DNA from 3 places in the Pseudorhodoplanes sinuspersici genome. Region 2 is predicted to be linked to each of the others. Evidence: predicted binding sites of a transcription regulator. Region 2 holds the regulator's gene; each other region holds the start of a gene.
The links. The regulator HrcA, encoded in region 2, represses chaperone genes, less so after heat shock. The targets are predictions, from matches to a motif close to GTTAGCACTCNCNNNNNGNGAGTGCTAAC.

Region 1 (5,614 bases), 2.4 Mb from region 2:
TCTGTCGTTCTGTAATGGTCGTATGGTCAAAACGAGGCGGTTTCTGTGAGCTCGAATATGTCGTTGTCATAGCACCATCCCGATCCTTCTCGTCGATGGCGACTTGAAGGGATCGTTTCCTTCGCGATTTGGTTATCGATGCGAACCAGTCATAGGAACTCCGATGCCCGTTTGCGTACAACATCGTCGTGTGACGATTGACGGTATCGATATTTTCTATCGCGAAGCTGGACCAGCGGATGCGCCGGTTGTGCTGCTGCCGCACGGGTATCCATGTTCATCCTACGAATTCAGGAATTATATGCGTGAACTGGGAGATCATTGGCGGCTGCTGGCGCCTGACTTTCCCGGCAGCGGTTACAGTGCCACACCGGAGAGCTTCGCCTACGATTTCGATGGCTTCGCCACCTTTCTGAACGACTTCACTGGCGCGCTGGGCGTCCACCGATTCGCTCTTTATCTGCATGACTTCGGTTCCTGGATCGGCCTGCGACTGGCCATGCGAGATCCTGGCCGCATCACCGCATTAATCGTTCAAAACGGTGATATCTATGAGGATGTGCTTGGTCCGAAATATGCCGGGCTTAAGGAAATGTGGAAATTGGAGAGCGGGGAGGGGATCGCTCGCTTGCGAGAATTTGTCTCTTTCGATCACTTTCGGGACGAGTTTGTGAACGATGTTCGGCCCGAACTCGCCGCGCGAATTCCTCCCGATCTTTGGACGCTGCACTGGGCACTCATGACGGAACAGCGCCGCAACAATGCAGCGCGTATCATCTATGATTTGAAAGACAATATCGCATGGTTCCCGCGTTATCAGGCATTTTTGCGCGAGCATCAGCCGCCGACCCTGATCCTTTGGGGACCGCAGGATGGATACATGCCAGAGGAATCGGCGCGCGCCTATTTGCGCGATCTACCGAAGGCCGAGTTGCACTTGCTCGACGGTGGTCACTGGCTGCTTGAGACAAATCTCGACGAGGCTGTCAGCCTCTCGCATGATTTCTTGCAGCGGCGCACGGCGGCGGGTTGATCGCAAAGAACTCACCAACAAAAAAGGGGCCGCTTTCGCGGCCCCTTCGCATTTCTCTTCGAGAGTATGGACTTCTTAGAAATCCATGCCGCCCATGCCGCCCATTCCGCCGCCAGCCGGCATCGCCGGAGCGTTCTTCTTCGGCAGTTCGGCGACCATGGCTTCGGTGGTGATCAGCAGACCGGCAACCGAGGCCGCATTCTGGATCGCGGCGCGCACCACCTTGGTCGGGTCGATGATGCCCTTGGTGAGCATGTTGCCATACTCGGCATTCTGCGCATCGAAGCCGTAAGAATACTGATCCTTCTCCAGCACCTTGCCGACGATCACCGAGCCGTCTTCGCCTGCATTGGTGGCGATCTGACGGGCCGGAGCCTGCAGGGCCTTGCGCACGATTTCGACGCCGGTCTTCTGGTCGTCGTTGTGGGTGCGGATCTTCTTCAGGGCTTCGGTGGCGCGGAGCAGGGCGACGCCGCCGCCCGGCAGGATGCCTTCTTCAACCGCAGCGCGGGTAGCGTGCATCGCATCGTCGACGCGATCCTTCCGCTCCTTCACCTCGACTTCGGTCGCACCGCCGACGCGGATCACCGCGACGCCGCCTGCGAGCTTGGCCAGACGCTCCTGCAGCTTCTCACGGTCGTAGTCCGAGGTGGTCTCCTCGATCTGCGCCTTGATCTGTTGCACGCGCGCGTCGATATCGGCTTTCTTGCCGGCGCCGTTGACGATCGTGGTGTTTTCCTTCTCGATCAGCACCTTCTTGGCGCGGCCCAGCATGTTGAGGGTCACGTTTTCGAGCTTGATGCCGAGGTCTTCCGAGATCGCCTGGCCGCCGGTCAGGATCGCGATGTCCTGCAGCATGGCCTTGCGGCGATCGCCGAAGCCAGGAGCCTTCACCGCAGCAACCTTCAGGCCGCCGCGCAGCTTGTTGACCACGAGGGTCGCAAGCGCTTCGCCTTCAACTTCTTCGGCGATGATGACGAGAGGCTTGGAGGTCTGGACCACGGCTTCGAGCAGCGGCAGGAGCTCCTGCAGGCCCGACAGCTTCTTCTCGTAGACAAGGATATACGCATCGTCGAATTCGGTGCGCATCTTGTCGGCGTTGGTGATGAAGTAGGGGGAAATGTAGCCGCGATCGAACTGCATGCCTTCGACGATGTCGAGTTCGGTCTCGAGCGACTTGGCTTCTTCGACCGTGATCACGCCTTCATTGCCGACCTTGGCCATCGCCTTGGCCAGGAAGTCGCCGATTTCCTTGTCACCGTTGGCGGAGATGGTGCCAACCTGCGAGATTTCGTCGTTCGAGGTGACCTTCTTGGAGTTCGACTTCAGGTGCTCGACGACCGCTTCGACCGCGAGGTCGATGCCGCGCTTCAGATCCATCGGGTTCATGCCGGCGGCAACCGACTTGGCGCCCTCCTTCACGATCGCCTGGGCGAGAACGGTGGCGGTGGTGGTGCCGTCACCGGCGAAGTCGGACGACTTCGAGGCAACTTCGCGCACCATCTGCGCGCCCATGTTTTCGAACTTGTCTTCAAGTTCGATTTCCTTGGCGACCGTCACACCGTCCTTGGTGATGCGGGGAGCGCCGAACGACTTGTCGAGGACGACGTTGCGGCCCTTCGGACCGAGCGTGACCTTCACGGCATTGGCGAGAACGTCCACGCCGCGCAACATCTTGTCGCGCGCGTCGACGGAGAATTTTACGTCTTTAGCTGCCATTGTTGTGTGTCCTTGAAATGGTTTTGGCTGATCTGATGAGGCGGCCTGTTAGGCGGCCTTCTTCTTGGCGGCGGCGCCTTCCAGCACGCCCATGATGTCGCTCTCTTTCATGATCAGGTATTCGACGCCGTCGATCTTGACCTCGGTGCCGGACCACTTGCCGAACAGAACGGCGTCACCAGCCTTCACGTCGAGGGGAGTGAGCTTGCCGGTCTCGTCACGGCCGCCCGGGCCGACGGCGACAACTTCGCCCTGCTGCGGCTTTTCCTTGGCGGTATCCGGGATAATGATGCCGCCGGCGGTTTTTTCATCGGATTCGGTGCGCTTGACGACGACACGGTCGTGAAGCGGGCGGAACTTCATGGGTATCCTCCATAGATGATTGCGAACGCAAAATTTGAGACGGAAGAACCGGGTTGGTGCCCCGGTTGGCTGCGATCTAAGGCCAGCCGATCCGCGCGCAAGGGGTTTGACCGAAATTTTTAGCACTCGTCAAGCGTGACTGCTATCAGTGTTAGGAAGGGTTAACGCTGGGGATCGTTTTGAACTGTCAGCAGTCTGTCGTATATGCTGCTAACGCCTTGATTTTAGGAACGAAATTCAAATTTTGGGCTTGTCTTATTCAAGAGCCCGGTTGGACAATGTCCGAGCTGGGAATCACTTGAGGACGCACATGCTCTCAGAAGATTTCAAAAAGCAGGTGAAGGGATACGGACTGACGACGGCGGAAATTCTTTATCGGCGGCCCGACCACCCCTGGCTTCTGCAAACCTACGTCTGGCAAAATTACGATCTCTGTCCCGATTTTCCGGAGCTGAACCAATTTCTCCGTTTCTGGCAAAAGTCGATCGAAGGCGCACTGCACACCGTCACGGTGGCACATTCGCGTCTGATCAAGCCGTCGGAGATCAAGCCGGTCGACGGAATATTCCGGCTGAACTGAGGTCCGGCCCATTCCAAATGGGACAAGCGCGCAGTCGCGCCCGGCTGGCCGGTTTTGCCCTGATGGTAGCGGCCCTGTTGCTACAACAGACAGTTGACGCTGCATCGGCGCCGAAGCGTCTCAAAGCATTGCCGCCGTCGATCCTCGGACTGTGGGCGTATGAGCCGGCGGATTGCGGTAACCCGGACAGCGATGGCCACTTGACGATCGAAGCGAAGACAGTGCTGTTTTTCGCGTCCGGCTATGACATCAAACGCATCGTGCAGCGGCCGGATGGTTCGTGGCGCGCATCAGGTTCTCGCTCGGACGAAGGCGAGGCGGGCCGCACGCGCGACTCTCTCACGCTGAAGCTGGTCGCACCGGATCAGCTTCATGTCATAACTGGAGGTCCGGAAGGGCACGTCTATCATCGCTGCAAGGCGCCACCGCCCGGGCAGAAATAAGTGCGCCGCGAGCGACCTTATTTCTCCGCGACGATCTTGGTCCGCAGAGACATGATGCCTTCGAACGAAATCACCATGTCGTCGCCGGCCTTAAGATAAAGCTCGCTGGCATTTGGCTGGCCGACGGCAACGCCGCTCGGTGCCCCCATGGCGATCAGGTCGCCAGGCTGGAACACGACATAACGCGAGAAATGCTCGAGCACGTCGCCGATCTTGTAGAGATAATCACTGGTATGCGAGCGCAGACGGCGCTGACCATTCACATCGCAGGTCACCCAAAGAGCGTCGGTGTCGGGGACTTCGTCCATTGTCAGGATGTAAGGGCCGGTCGGCGCAAAGCCTGGCATGTTCTTGGCCGTCCAGAAGCGGGTGCCTGATACGACTTCGCGCTTCTGGATCTCGCGGGCGCTGATATCGTTTGTGAGCGTAAATCCCGCGATATAATCCATCGCCTCGGCTTTCTTCACGCGATGCGCGCGTTTGCCGATGACGTAGCAAAGCTCCGGCTCGTAATCGAGTGTGGTGATATCGTTGGGCTTCACCACGTCGTCGTCATCACCTGACATCGTATCGACCAGCTTGATGAAGCCGGTCGGTTCGTTCGGAATCTCGGTCAGCATCTTGTTGGCGAGCAATTCCTCGCGATGCTTTTTCGTGTTTTTGCCGACACAGAAGAATTTCGATGGATCAGGAATCGGCGGCAGGAATTTCACATTGGCGAGGGGCACATAGAGGCCTTTGGCGTCGGCTGCATCGGCGAGTTCATTCAACACCGGCAGCGTTTGTGGTCCCGTGGTCAGCGCCATCTTGACGCTGGATGCAGGCACGGGGCGGCGTAGCGTATTCGCCGCAGCCAGCACATCAATCACGCGGTCATGACGAACGATGCCAAACCGCGGCCCGCTGTTGCGCGAACGGTCGATGAAAGTTGCAAGACGCATGGATCACTTCGCTCCGGGAAGCTGGATATTGTTGTCCTTGACCAGTTTGGTCCACTTGGCAACGTCCATATTAATGTAGCGGCCAAACTCGTCCGGCGTTTGCGGCATGGGTTCAGCGCCGAGAATGGCGAGCTGATCGCGGAACTCCTTTGCGTCCATGATAGAGACGACCGCTTCGTTGATCTGCTTGACGATCTCCGGCGGTGTCTTGGCCGGTGCGAGCAAGCCGAACCAGCCGACAGACTGGTAGCCTGGCAGTCCGCTCTCGGAGATGGTCGGAATGTTGGGATAGAATTGCGAGCGTCGGCTGTCGGTCGATCCGATCGCCTTCAGCTTTCCCGACGCGATGAAGGGTTGCACAACGGGTGCGGGCGCGAACATCATGTCGATACGTCCGCCGAGCAAATCCGTAACGCCCGGTCCCGTACCCTTGTAGGGCACGTGCAGCATCTTGATGCCGGCTTCGCTCTCGAACAGGACCGCGGAGAGATGCGACGCGGCACCGACGCCGGACGAGCCGTAAGTCAGGCTGTCG
Region 2 (5,614 bases):
GCTGTACCCTGAATCTCGATGATCCCGCCGGACCCGGTCATGACGAAATTGGCGTCGGTTTCCGCTTCTGAATCTTCGGCATAATCGAGATCGAGCACCGGCGTGGTCTTGTAGACACCGCAGGAGATCGCCGCGACCTGATCGCGCAAGACTTCCCCACGGAGCATGTTGCGTGCCTTCATCCATTGCAGGCAATCATGCAGCGCTACCCAGGCGCCGGTGATCGAGGCGGTACGGGTGCCGCCATCGGCCTGTATCACGTCGCAATCGATGGTGATCTGCCGTTCGCCGAGGGCGGCCAGATCGACGATGGTCCGCAACGAGCGGCCGATCAGACGCTGGATTTCAATGGTGCGGCCGCCCTGTTTGCCGGCGCTCGCTTCCCGGCGGGTGCGCTCCGAGGTGGCGCGCGGCAGCATGCCGTATTCGGCGGTGACCCAGCCGCGGCCCTGGCCTTTCAGCCACGGCGGCAACCGCTCCTCGAGGGTGGCGGTCACCAGCACATGGGTGTCGCCGAACTTCACGAAACATGAGCCCTCGGCATATTTCACGACGCTGCGTTCCAGCGATACGGCACGTAATTCATCGGGAGCCCGGCGGCTTGGCCGCATCGTTCAAATCCTTTTATCGGCAATGGGTCTGCGGGGCTTTTAGGAGGCATGGCCGCAGCCTACAAGCGTAGAAGAACAGATTCTTGAAGGTCTAGTGTCCCGATTCCGAAGTTCGCATCCTTTCGCGGCGGTCTCTTATGCGAATTTCGGAATCGAAGGACACTAGCAACTCATTGAATCTAGTGTGGCTTTGGTTCAGAAGCCCGCATTTCGGACTCGCTGCGAGAATGATGCGGACTTCTGAACCGCCACACTAGGCAGGGCGAAATGGCGTTTCTCGAAAACCTGATGCGGCCAATTCGCGCATTTCGGCCGGCCTATGTGCCGCTGATCATGGTGTATTTCGCCTATGGCGCACTGGGGCTGATCGATGTCACCCGTGACATGTGGATCAAGGAAAGCCTGACCCTGACGCCGTCGGAACTGGCGGGGATCGGCGTTTGGCTCACGCTACCCTGGACCGTGAAGATGGTGTTCGGCGAACTGGTGGATTCCGTACCGATCTTTGGATCGCAGCGCCGGGTTTACATCCTCATTGGTGCGCTGCTCACGGCATCAGGACTCGTCATACTGGCTGGTTCGTCCGGCGGCTGGCTGATGTTCATGCGGCCGGATCAGCTTTACGTGCTTGGCGCGCTGCTGATCGTGATCGGCACCGTGATCCAGGATGTCGTCGCCGATGCGATGTCGACCGAGGTGGTGCCGCGCGTCGATGCAACCGGTGCGGAAAGGCCGGAAAGCGAAGTCAAATCCGAACTGGGCATGGTGCAGGTGCTCGGCCGCCTGTCGCTGTCGGCCGGCATCGTTGCCGTTGCAGGTTTATCGGGCGTGCTGGCCGGATTGTTCGGTCGCGAGACCGTGTTTCTGATCGGTCTTGTGATTCCGTTGATCTCGATCAGCGGTGTGTTCGTGATCGGGCAGGAGAAGGCTGCGCCGCGCCCGATCGACTGGCGCATTCTCGGTGGCGGCCTCGCCTTCGGCGCAGCCGTGCTGGCGCTCGCATTGGGGAGTGTTCCCTATGCGCAGGAATTCATCTTCGTTTTGTCGATGGCCGTGATCTGTACGATGCTGGTCTTCGTCACGCGCGATCTCGATCACAAATCGCGGATGGCGATCTTCTACACCACGATCATCATCTTCGCGTTTCGCGCGACGCCGACGATCGGCGACGGCTATTTCTGGTGGACGCTCGACATCCTGAAATTCGACGAGCAGTTCTACGGCGTGCTGCGGCAGACCGGTGCCGTTCTCGCCATCATCGCGATGTGGGTGTTCGCCAAACAGCTCACCGAATATTCGGTGACCAAGACACTGTTCTGGATCGCGGTGATTGGTTCGATCCTGTCGCTGCCCAGCATCGGATTGTATTTCGGTCTGCATGAATGGACCGAGCGGGTGTTCGGTTTCGGCGCGCGATCGATTGCGATTATCGACACCGCAGCGGCGTCGCCGTTCGCGCAACTCAGCATGATCCCGTTGCTGACGTTGATCGCCTTCTATGCGCCGGCGGGCCATCGCGCGACCTGGTTCGCGCTGATGGCCTCGCTGATGAACATGGCATTGGTCGCCGGACAGTTGCAGGCCAAATATCTCAACCAGATTTTTGTGGTCCAGCGCGGCGATTATGGTGAGCTGGGCGGTCTGCTGATCGTCGCCACGATTGTCGCTTTCGTGTTGCCGGTCGGGACGATCCTGTTATTCGGGCGTAAGGTGTGATCGTATTCGGCGCTTGAAATCGTCCTGCAAGATGGACAATTCTTGAGCGGAAAAGGAGTTACAGGCGTTGGCGTCGCACGATATTCCGATCGGTTCGTCCCAGATTTCGCTCGCGGATTTGAGCGAGCGTTCGCGCGACATCTTCCGGCAGATCGTCGAAAGCTATCTGACGACCGGCGAACCGGTCGGCTCGCGCAATGTCTCGCGTCTGCTGCAGGTGTCGCTGTCGCCGGCATCGGTGCGCAACGTGATGTCCGATCTCGAACAGCTCGGGCTTATTTATGCGCCGCATACATCGGCGGGGCGATTGCCGACGGAGCTGGGCCTGCGTTTCTTCGTCGATGCGCTGATGCAGATCGGCGACATCAACGAGGCCGACAAGCGCGCGATCGAGGCGCAGGTCGCCGGACGCGGTCAGTCCTATGACAACGTGCTGACGCAAGCGTCCGGATTGCTGTCCGGTCTCACCCGCGCCGCCGGCGTGGTGTTGGCCGCGAAACAGAATGTACTGCTCAAGCATGTTGAGTTCGTGCGGCTGGAGCCCGAACGCGCCCTTGTGGTGATGGTGTCGGAGGACGGACAGGTCGAAAACCGCATCCTGCCGATCCCACCCGGATTGCCGACCTCGGCGCTGACCGAGGCATCGAATTTTCTCAACGCGCACATCCGCGGCAAGACGCTGGCCGAAGTCCGGCTCGAACTGGAGAGGGCGCTCGAAGCCGGCCGGGCTGAGCTCGATCAACTCACCCAGAAGATCGTCGCCGCTGGTTTCGCGAGCTGGTCGGGCGGCGACAATGACGATCGCAAGCTGATCGTGCGCGGGCAGTCGCATCTGCTCGACGACCTCAAGGCGCTGGACGATCTGGAACGGGTGCGGCTCTTGTTCGACGATCTTGAGACGCGGCGGGAAGTGATCGATCTGCTGGGCCGGGCCGAGCGGGCCGATGGCGTGCGTATTTTTATCGGATCCGAAAACAAATTGTTTTCGCTGTCAGGTTCCTCGACCATCATCGCGCCCTATCGCGACTCCGCCGGCCGTATCGTCGGTGTTCTCGGGGTGATCGGTCCGACCCGGCTGAATTATGCGCGGGTGATCCCGATGGTGGATTATACCGCCAAGGTGGTCTCCCGGATGCTGTCCGGGCAAACGGGAACTTGATTTTTCTGCCACAAGTTCTGATATCGGGGGCGAATAGCGTTTTCGAGCGAAGTGGGTACCGGTTCGCGTGAAGAAAACGCGTCAAAACAAAAAATTCACCCCCAGAATTGCCATTGGACGGACGCGATGAACGATACGCCACGGCCCGACGCGAAGGCGCCCGAGACCGAAAATGCCGGCGAGGCGCAAGAAAAGAAATTCGAAGGTTCGAAGCCGCAGGTTTCCAAGCCGTATGTCGATCCGTCCCTGATGGTCGACGAAACCGCCGAGATGAAGAACCGGCTGCTGCGTGCGCTTGCCGATATGGAGAATCTCCGTAAGCGGACCGAGCGCGAGGTCGCCGATGCGCGCCAATACGGTATCGCGTCATTTGCCCGCGATATTCTGGGCGTGGCCGATAATTTCCGTCGTGCGCTGGAGGCGGTCGGGCCCGATCTTCGCACTGGTGCTGATGCGGCGGTGAACTCGCTGATCGAAGGCGTCGAACTGACCGAGCGCGATTTGCAGAAGGCGCTGGAGAAGAACGGCATTCGCAAGATCGAGCCGCAGGGTGAGAAATTCGACCCCAACCTGCATCAGGCGATGTACGAGGTTCCCGATCCCTCGGTGCCGTCAGGCACGATCGTGGAGGTGGTTCAGCCGGGCTATGTGATCGGCGAGCGCATTTTGCGTCCGGCGCTGGTCGCAGTATCCAAGGGCGGTCCGAAGGCCGCGCCGGCTGAGCCCGTTGCGAACGATAATTCCGGCGCGAGCAAATAGATCGGCCAAAGCCATTCTCTTGCGTTCATTCCCGCACTCGGGGTCCGGCTTCGCCGGCCTCAGCGCGGGGACGAACGGACCATTGTAATTTTCAACGCGTATCGATGCCGTCGCGGACGGCGCGGAAGCGCGTGAACGTCTCGCCCCAGTCCTTCTTGGGCGAAACGCCGACGACGCGGATAAAGCCGGTGCCGCTGAACCGCATCCATTGCACGATCATGACGTCGGTATCGTGCGCCATTGTCTGTCCTTCGAGCCGGATTTCGTAGCCGGGTTTGCCACCGATTCGCATCGGTTCGGCAAACACCGGCTTCAGGTTTTTGAAGCCCTGGATTCCGCGAAGGATGTTGGTCGCAAAGGCCGCGCGATCGCTGGCTTGCGATGGAGCCGGGCCGCCGACCGAAATCATCAGGAACGGACGATCGACGGGCGGTTCCATGCCCGGCTGTTCCGTCAGCATGATCGCCTGACCGGGAATCAACGAGCGAACGCCTTCGAATTTAGCAAGCTCGTTCACTTCAAACGGCAGGTTGTCGAGGATCTCCTTGGTGGGGACGTTCGCGCGCAACGCCACCGAGCCGAGCGCCTTTCGGATGTCTGCATCTGAATAAGCGTCTTCAGCGTCTATCGGCACCTGCGCGGTCACAACGAAGGCCATCGTTGAATCCGCGCCGCGGCCGGTGATCGCGCGGCGCGTGATCAGCATCCATTTGCGAAATTTCACGCCTTCTGCTTCCTGGTCGCCGGTCAGCAGATGCGCAGCGCCGCCTTCCGTCAGCAAAATCTCACGCTTGGCGTTGCTGACGCCGGGCAATTCGATCGCGCCCGAATTCATCGATTTGAGAAATTGTTCGTAGGCCTCACCCGGCAATTGGGTGATGACGATGCCGGCCTTTTTTTCGCGATCTTCGAAACCGGGAAACGTTCTGGATGCCACCATTCCTGCTGGTGGCGTAAGGCCAACCAGCGATCCCACCGGGAAGACGGCATCCGCCGCTTTGGCTTGCCAGGAGGCAAGTGTGCTCGGGGCGAGCGTCAAAACGGCAACAAAAAGAGACGGGATCAGGCGTGGGAGGATCATGCTTGGTCTTTTTCGATTTTGCGTTCCGGGCGTGGGGAACAGGCATAGCCGCGAGTGACTGGCGTTGGACTGTACCACCAAACGGGGCGGACTGAAGGCATTCGCAGCGTATCGTCTGGAATTGCGCCGCCGCTGTGCGAGCGCGACGCGTCTGCCGCTGTTGTAACCTTACGAGGTGCATTGGCCGCGCCTGAGCGATGCGATGCGCCAGCTTCCCGTGTGCTCACCGCGCTGTTGTGAACGCATCACATGTCGCGCGGCGAACCATGGTTGTCCTGACAGCGGCCC
Region 3 (5,614 bases), 920 kb from region 2:
CGCATCCTGCAGCGCCGCGCGCACGACCTTGGCCGGATCGACGATGCCGGCTTCCAGCATGTCGACATAGCTTTCGTTCGCTGCGTTGAAGCCGAAGGTCTCGGACTTGTTCTCAAGCACCTTGCCGACCACGATCGAGCCTTCGACGCCGGCATTTTCCGAGATCTGACGGATCGGCGCTTCGATCGCCTTCAGGACGATGTTGATGCCGGCCTGGATGTCGGAGTTCTCATTGGTGATCTTGCCGACCGCCTTCTTGGCGCGAAGGAGAGCGATACCGCCGCCCGGAACGATGCCTTCTTCAACAGCAGCCCGGGTGGCGTTGAGCGCGTCTTCGACGCGATCCTTCTTTTCCTTCACTTCGATTTCGGTCGCACCGCCGACCTTGATCACCGCAACACCGCCGGCGAGCTTGGCCAGACGTTCCTGCAGCTTTTCCTTGTCGTAGTCGGATGTGGTTTCCTCGATCTGCGCCTTGATCTGCGCAACGCGGCCCTCGATGTCCTTGGGCTTACCCGCGCCTTTGACGATCGTGGTCTTTTCCTTCTCGATGATCACCTTCTTCGCGCGGCCCAGCATGTTGAGGGTCACGGTTTCCAGCTTCATGCCGAGATCGTCGGAGATGAGCTGGCCGCCGGTGAGGATCGCGAGGTCTTCCAGCATGGCCTTGCGGCGATCGCCGAAGCCCGGAGCCTTCACCGCAGCGACCTTCAGGCCGCCGCGCAGACGGTTGACCACGAGGGTCGCCAGCGCTTCGCCTTCGACGTCTTCAGCGATGATCACCAGCGGCTTGCCCGATTGTACGACGGCTTCGAGCAGCGGCAGCATGGCCTGCAGACCGGAGAGCTTCTTCTCGTGCAACAGCACGTATGCGTCTTCCATCTCCGCGATCATCTTCTCGGCGTTGGTCACGAAATACGGCGACAGATAGCCGCGGTCGAACTGCATGCCTTCGACGATGTCGACTTCGGTGTCGAGGGACTTGGCTTCTTCGACAGTGATGACGCCTTCATTGCCGACCTTCTGCATCGCCTGGGCGATCATCTTGCCGATGGTCTGGTCGCCGTTGGCGGAGATGGTGCCGACCTGTGCGACCTCGGCGGACGAAGCGACCGGCTTCGCGCGCTTCTCGATGTCCTTGAGGACGGCGGTTACGGCGATATCGACGCCGCGCTTCAGGTCCATCGGGTTCATGCCGGCCGCAACCGACTTCGCGCCTTCGCGAACGATGGCCTGGGCCAGCACTGTCGCCGTGGTCGTGCCGTCGCCGGCGCGATCGTTGGTCTTCGAGGCGACTTCGCGCACCATCTGTGCGCCCATGTTTTCGAACTTGTCTTCAAGCTCGATTTCTTTCGCCACCGTCACGCCGTCCTTGGTGATACGCGGTGCACCGAACGACTTGTCGATCACGACATTGCGGCCTTTCGGGCCGAGCGTGACCTTCACCGCATTGGCGAGAACATCGACGCCGCGCAGCATCCGCTCGCGGGCATCGCCGGAAAATTTTACGTCTTTCGCTGACATTGGAAACTCCGATGTTGGTTGCTCCCTATCCGTCGTCATCGCCGGGCTTGACCCGGCGATCCCGCTTAGGGAGGCAGTGTGCTCTCCTCATCGGGATGGCCGGGACAAGCCCGACCATGACGAACGAGAGAGCGCGAAAACTCTGATCAGGCGATCACGCCCATGATGTCCGACTCCTTCATGATGAGGAGTTCTTCGCCTTCGAGCTTCACCTCGGTGCCCGACCACTTGCCGAACAGCACGCGATCGCCCGCCTTCACGTCGATCGGGATGAGCTTGCCGGCTTCGTCACGGCCGCCCGGGCCAACAGCGACGACTTCGCCCTCCTGCGGCTTTTCCTTCGCGGTATCGGGAATGATGATGCCGCCCTTGGTCTTTTCGTCAGCCTGGATACGACGCACAACCACACGGTCATGCAGGGGGCGGAATTTGGTCTTGGCCATGTTTTCCTCGTGGGGATTGCACGCTATCGCGTCTGAATTCGCTGAATTTGCAACTATTTGGCACTCAGCTGAAAAGAGTGCTAGCGGGTTGCGGACATACGGGGCGGAAGGGTCTTCTGTCAAGACAGGATGACGGTCGTTGGCTGTCGCTTGGCCGTCTGCCGCCACCGATCCGGCGGATATCTTCCGGTATAGTGTGGCCGTCTGTGGATGCTGCGCGGGCCGTTTTGCCCAAATGTCTTGCACATTCGAGGACTTAGCCGCAGAGTAGAGAAAATGTGATGTAAAATGGGAGTTTGTACACTCCCTGCAGTCGAGGTTGAACCATGGTGTTTGTGCGGCGTTCTGATCCGATCAAGACTGGTGTGCTTGTTCTGCTTGCAGGACTTGCCGTCGCCGGCTGCGCGAGTCAGGGCCCGTCCGAAGGCACGATCGCACCGGCTGCGACGCCGCCAGATCTTCCGCCGGCGATCAAGCCACAGGAAATCACCGGACGTTGGGGACTTGCGGCCTTCCACAATCAGAGCGACCTCAAGCGAACCGAAACCGCAGCCCGTAACGGCTGCAAACAGCCCTACAATATCGGGATGGGTCCGACCGGCGGCGTGATCATGCATATGCCGGACAAGGCGCAGCCTGAAGAGCTGCGCATGAAGGGCGGCCCGGGTAACAAGACTTATATCGGCCCACCCGGTGAGCCGGCTGGCGGCACGCAGGATCGCGAAATCACCTCGTTCGATGGTCGTACCATGACGGTGCGCTTCCTCGATCCGGAAGTGTCCAGCCGTTATGGCACGCAGATCTACGTCCGCTGTGCGCCGCGGGCGTAAGGCTGAAGCATTGTCATAATAACGTCATCTGCCAGCCTCGAATCGGATAGCGTCCGGCGCGACTGAGCCGTGCCGGAGATGCGCTCATGATGCGCTGGTTCAACGCGCTGCTCCCGAAGGAGGAGCGCTTTTTCGATCTGTTCGCGCAGCATTCGAAAACCCTGGTGGCAGGCGCCGATGCGTTGCGGACCATGCTGGATGGCGGCGATGCCGTCGCCGAGAATTATCAGCTTGTGATGGATCGCGAACACGATGCCGACGTCATCACGCGCGACATTCTCATTGCCGTCCAGCGCACCTTCATCACTCCGTTCGACCGCGGCGCGATCAAAGAGCTGATCACGTCGATGGATAATTCCATCGATCAGATGCAGAAGACCGCGAAGTCGGTGATGATCTTCGAATTGCGCGAATTCACGCCGCAGATGCGCGAGATGGCTGACAAGATCAAGCGCTGCGCGGCTCTTGTCGAAGAAGCCATCCCGCTCCTGCAATCGATCAGCGCCAAAGCCGGACGGCTCAGCGAAATCACCGAAGAGATTTCCAGTCTGGAAGGCCAGGCCGACGAGCTCCACGACAGCGGATTGAAGGAACTTTATCGGCAGCATCGGTCGGACCCGATGGGCTTCATCACCGGCAATGAGGTCTATGACCATCTCGAAAAAGTGGTCGACCGTTTCGACGACGTGGCCAACGTGATCCACGCCACCGTGATCGAACACGTCTGACGGACATCATTGTGGACGGCTCGCTTGTTCTTCCGCTGCTGATTGCCCTGATTGCAGTTGCGCTTGCCTTTGACGTCATTAACGGCATGCACGATGCCGCCAATTCGATTGCGACCATTGTGTCGACGCGGGTGTTGCGACCGCATTACGCGGTCGCCTGGGCGGCCTTCTTCAATTTCATCGCATTCCTGGTGTTCGGGCTGCATGTCGCGAACACGATCGGTACCGGCATCGTATCCGCCGAGATCGTGGATTCACGGCTGATCTTTGCCGCGCTCATGGGTGCAATCTCGTGGAATCTGATCACCTGGTATTACGGCATTCCGTCCAGCTCCTCGCACGCGCTGATCGGCGGTCTGGTCGGCGGCGGTCTCGCCAAGGTCGGCTTTTCCTCCATCGTCTGGTCTGGCCTTGCAAAGACCAGTGCGGCCATCGTGTTGTCACCGCTGACCGGATTCGGACTCGCGCTGATCCTTGTTCTGATGGTGTCATGGGCCTTTGCGCGGTCGACGCCATACGGCGTCGATCTTATCTTCCGGACCGGCCAGTTTCTCTCCGCGTCGCTCTATTCGCTCGGCCATGGCGGCAACGATGCGCAGAAAACCATGGGCATCATCGCCGTGCTGCTCTACTCGCAAGGCTATCTCGGCAGCGAATTCTATGTTCCGTTCTGGGTGGTGATCGCCTGTCAGGCCGGCATGGGTCTTGGGACGCTGATGGGCGGCTGGCGCATCGTCAAAACGATGGGCTCGCAGATCACCCGGCTGACGCCGGTGCAGGGCTTCTGTGCGGAGACCGGTGGTGCGATCACGCTGTTCATGGCAACGGGGCTTGGTATTCCGGTTTCGACCACCCATACGATCACCGGCGCCATTATTGGTGTCGGGGCGGCGAAAAGGGTCTCCGGTGTGCGCTGGAGTGTGGCCAACGGCATCGTCATGGCCTGGATCATCACCATCCCCTGCACCGCGGCGATTTCCGCTCTTTGTTTCTGGGCGACACGTCTGTTCGGTTGAGTGAATCCCCGTGGCGGCGCTAATGTAGGCGTCGCCTCATGCCCCATCCCCGCGATTTCATTTTTGGTCCCTGGCGCGCCGTGCTGGTTCTCGGCGTCACGCAGATTATCGCATGGGGCATTCTGTTTTATCCGCCGGTACTGATGATGCCGCTGATCGCAGCGGAACGCGGCTGGTCGTTGTCCTTCGCGATGGGCGGTTTCTCGCTGGCACTGTTGGTGGCCGGGCTCGTCGCGCCGACAATCGGCGGCTGGATCGACCACTTCGGCGGACATATCGTGATGGCCTGCGGATCGCTGACCGGCGCGCTTGGGCTGGTCCTGCTGGTCACGGTCGCGCATCCCATAGCTTATCTCGGTGTCTGGGTCATTCTCGGCGTTGCGATCGCTGCCAATCTGTACGATCCGGCCTTTGCCTCGCTTGGCCGCATCTTCGGTGCGGCTGCGCGAAAGCCCATCACCATCCTCACACTGGCTGGCGGCTTTGCCTCGACCGTAAGCTGGCCGGCGACACAGCTCTCGCTGACATTCACCGACTGGCACGGGACCTACCTCATTTTCGCGGCTGTTCTTGCTTTTGTATCGGCGCCGCTTCATGCCTTCTTGCTGCCGCGCATGCGCGCCAAGCCGATGCCTCCGGTCGCAGGCGCAAGCGAGGTGGCGACGTCCGCCATTGTCCCGGCCAACGGTTTGATCTTCTTTCTCGTGGCGGCCGGCTTTGCGGTCTATGCGTTCATCCCGTCCGGCCTTGCGGCGCACCTCCTCGCGATGTTCGGCCGCGCCGGTATCGATCCGGCAACCGCCGTGATGATCGGTGCGCTGTTCGGCCCCTCGCAGGTCGCGGCGCGAATTTGCGAGTTGTCCTTTGCCGGGAATGTCCAACCGCTCAATCTTGCGCGTTTCTCGGTTGCGCTGATCCTGCTGGGCTTTGCGCTGCTGGCGATGTTCGGTTTTGCGTTGCCAGTCGCCATTGCCTTCGCCGTGATGTTTGGCGCCGCCAATGGTTTGATGACCATCGCGCGCGGTGCCGTGCCGTTGTCGCTGTTCGGCTATGTTGGTTATGGCCGGGTGTTG

Region 1: a site for HrcA is predicted at 3,234-3,262, ahead of groES (co-chaperone GroES). Genes of this name have one in related genera too.
Region 3: a site for HrcA is predicted at 2,024-2,052, ahead of groES (co-chaperone GroES). Genes of this name have one in related genera too.

What each region holds. Positions count from the first base shown of each region.
Region 1 is NZ_CP021112.1:4,234,785-4,240,398, forward strand. Features, by position in the region: gene CAK95_RS20550 (alpha/beta fold hydrolase) at 164-1,033, shown strand; gene groL (chaperonin GroEL) at 1,109-2,752, opposite strand; gene groES (co-chaperone GroES) at 2,801-3,115, opposite strand; gene CAK95_RS20565 (usg protein) at 3,426-3,695, shown strand; gene CAK95_RS20570 (hypothetical protein) at 3,713-4,138, shown strand; gene CAK95_RS20575 (fumarylacetoacetate hydrolase family protein) at 4,156-5,079, opposite strand; gene CAK95_RS20580 (Bug family tripartite tricarboxylate transporter substrate binding protein) at 5,083-5,614, opposite strand, start outside.
Region 2 is NZ_CP021112.1:1,812,237-1,817,850, forward strand. Features, by position in the region: gene rph (ribonuclease PH) at 1-611, opposite strand, end outside; gene CAK95_RS08890 (MFS transporter) at 879-2,327, shown strand; gene hrcA (heat-inducible transcriptional repressor HrcA) at 2,395-3,486, shown strand; gene grpE (nucleotide exchange factor GrpE) at 3,613-4,245, shown strand; gene CAK95_RS08905 (hypothetical protein) at 4,337-5,326, opposite strand.
Region 3 is NZ_CP021112.1:2,735,131-2,740,744, forward strand. Features, by position in the region: gene groL (chaperonin GroEL) at 1-1,524, opposite strand, end outside; gene groES (co-chaperone GroES) at 1,671-1,967, opposite strand; gene CAK95_RS13165 (hypothetical protein) at 2,294-2,797, shown strand; gene CAK95_RS13170 (DUF47 domain-containing protein) at 2,884-3,525, shown strand; gene CAK95_RS13175 (inorganic phosphate transporter) at 3,537-4,541, shown strand; gene CAK95_RS13180 (MFS transporter) at 4,580-5,614, shown strand, end outside.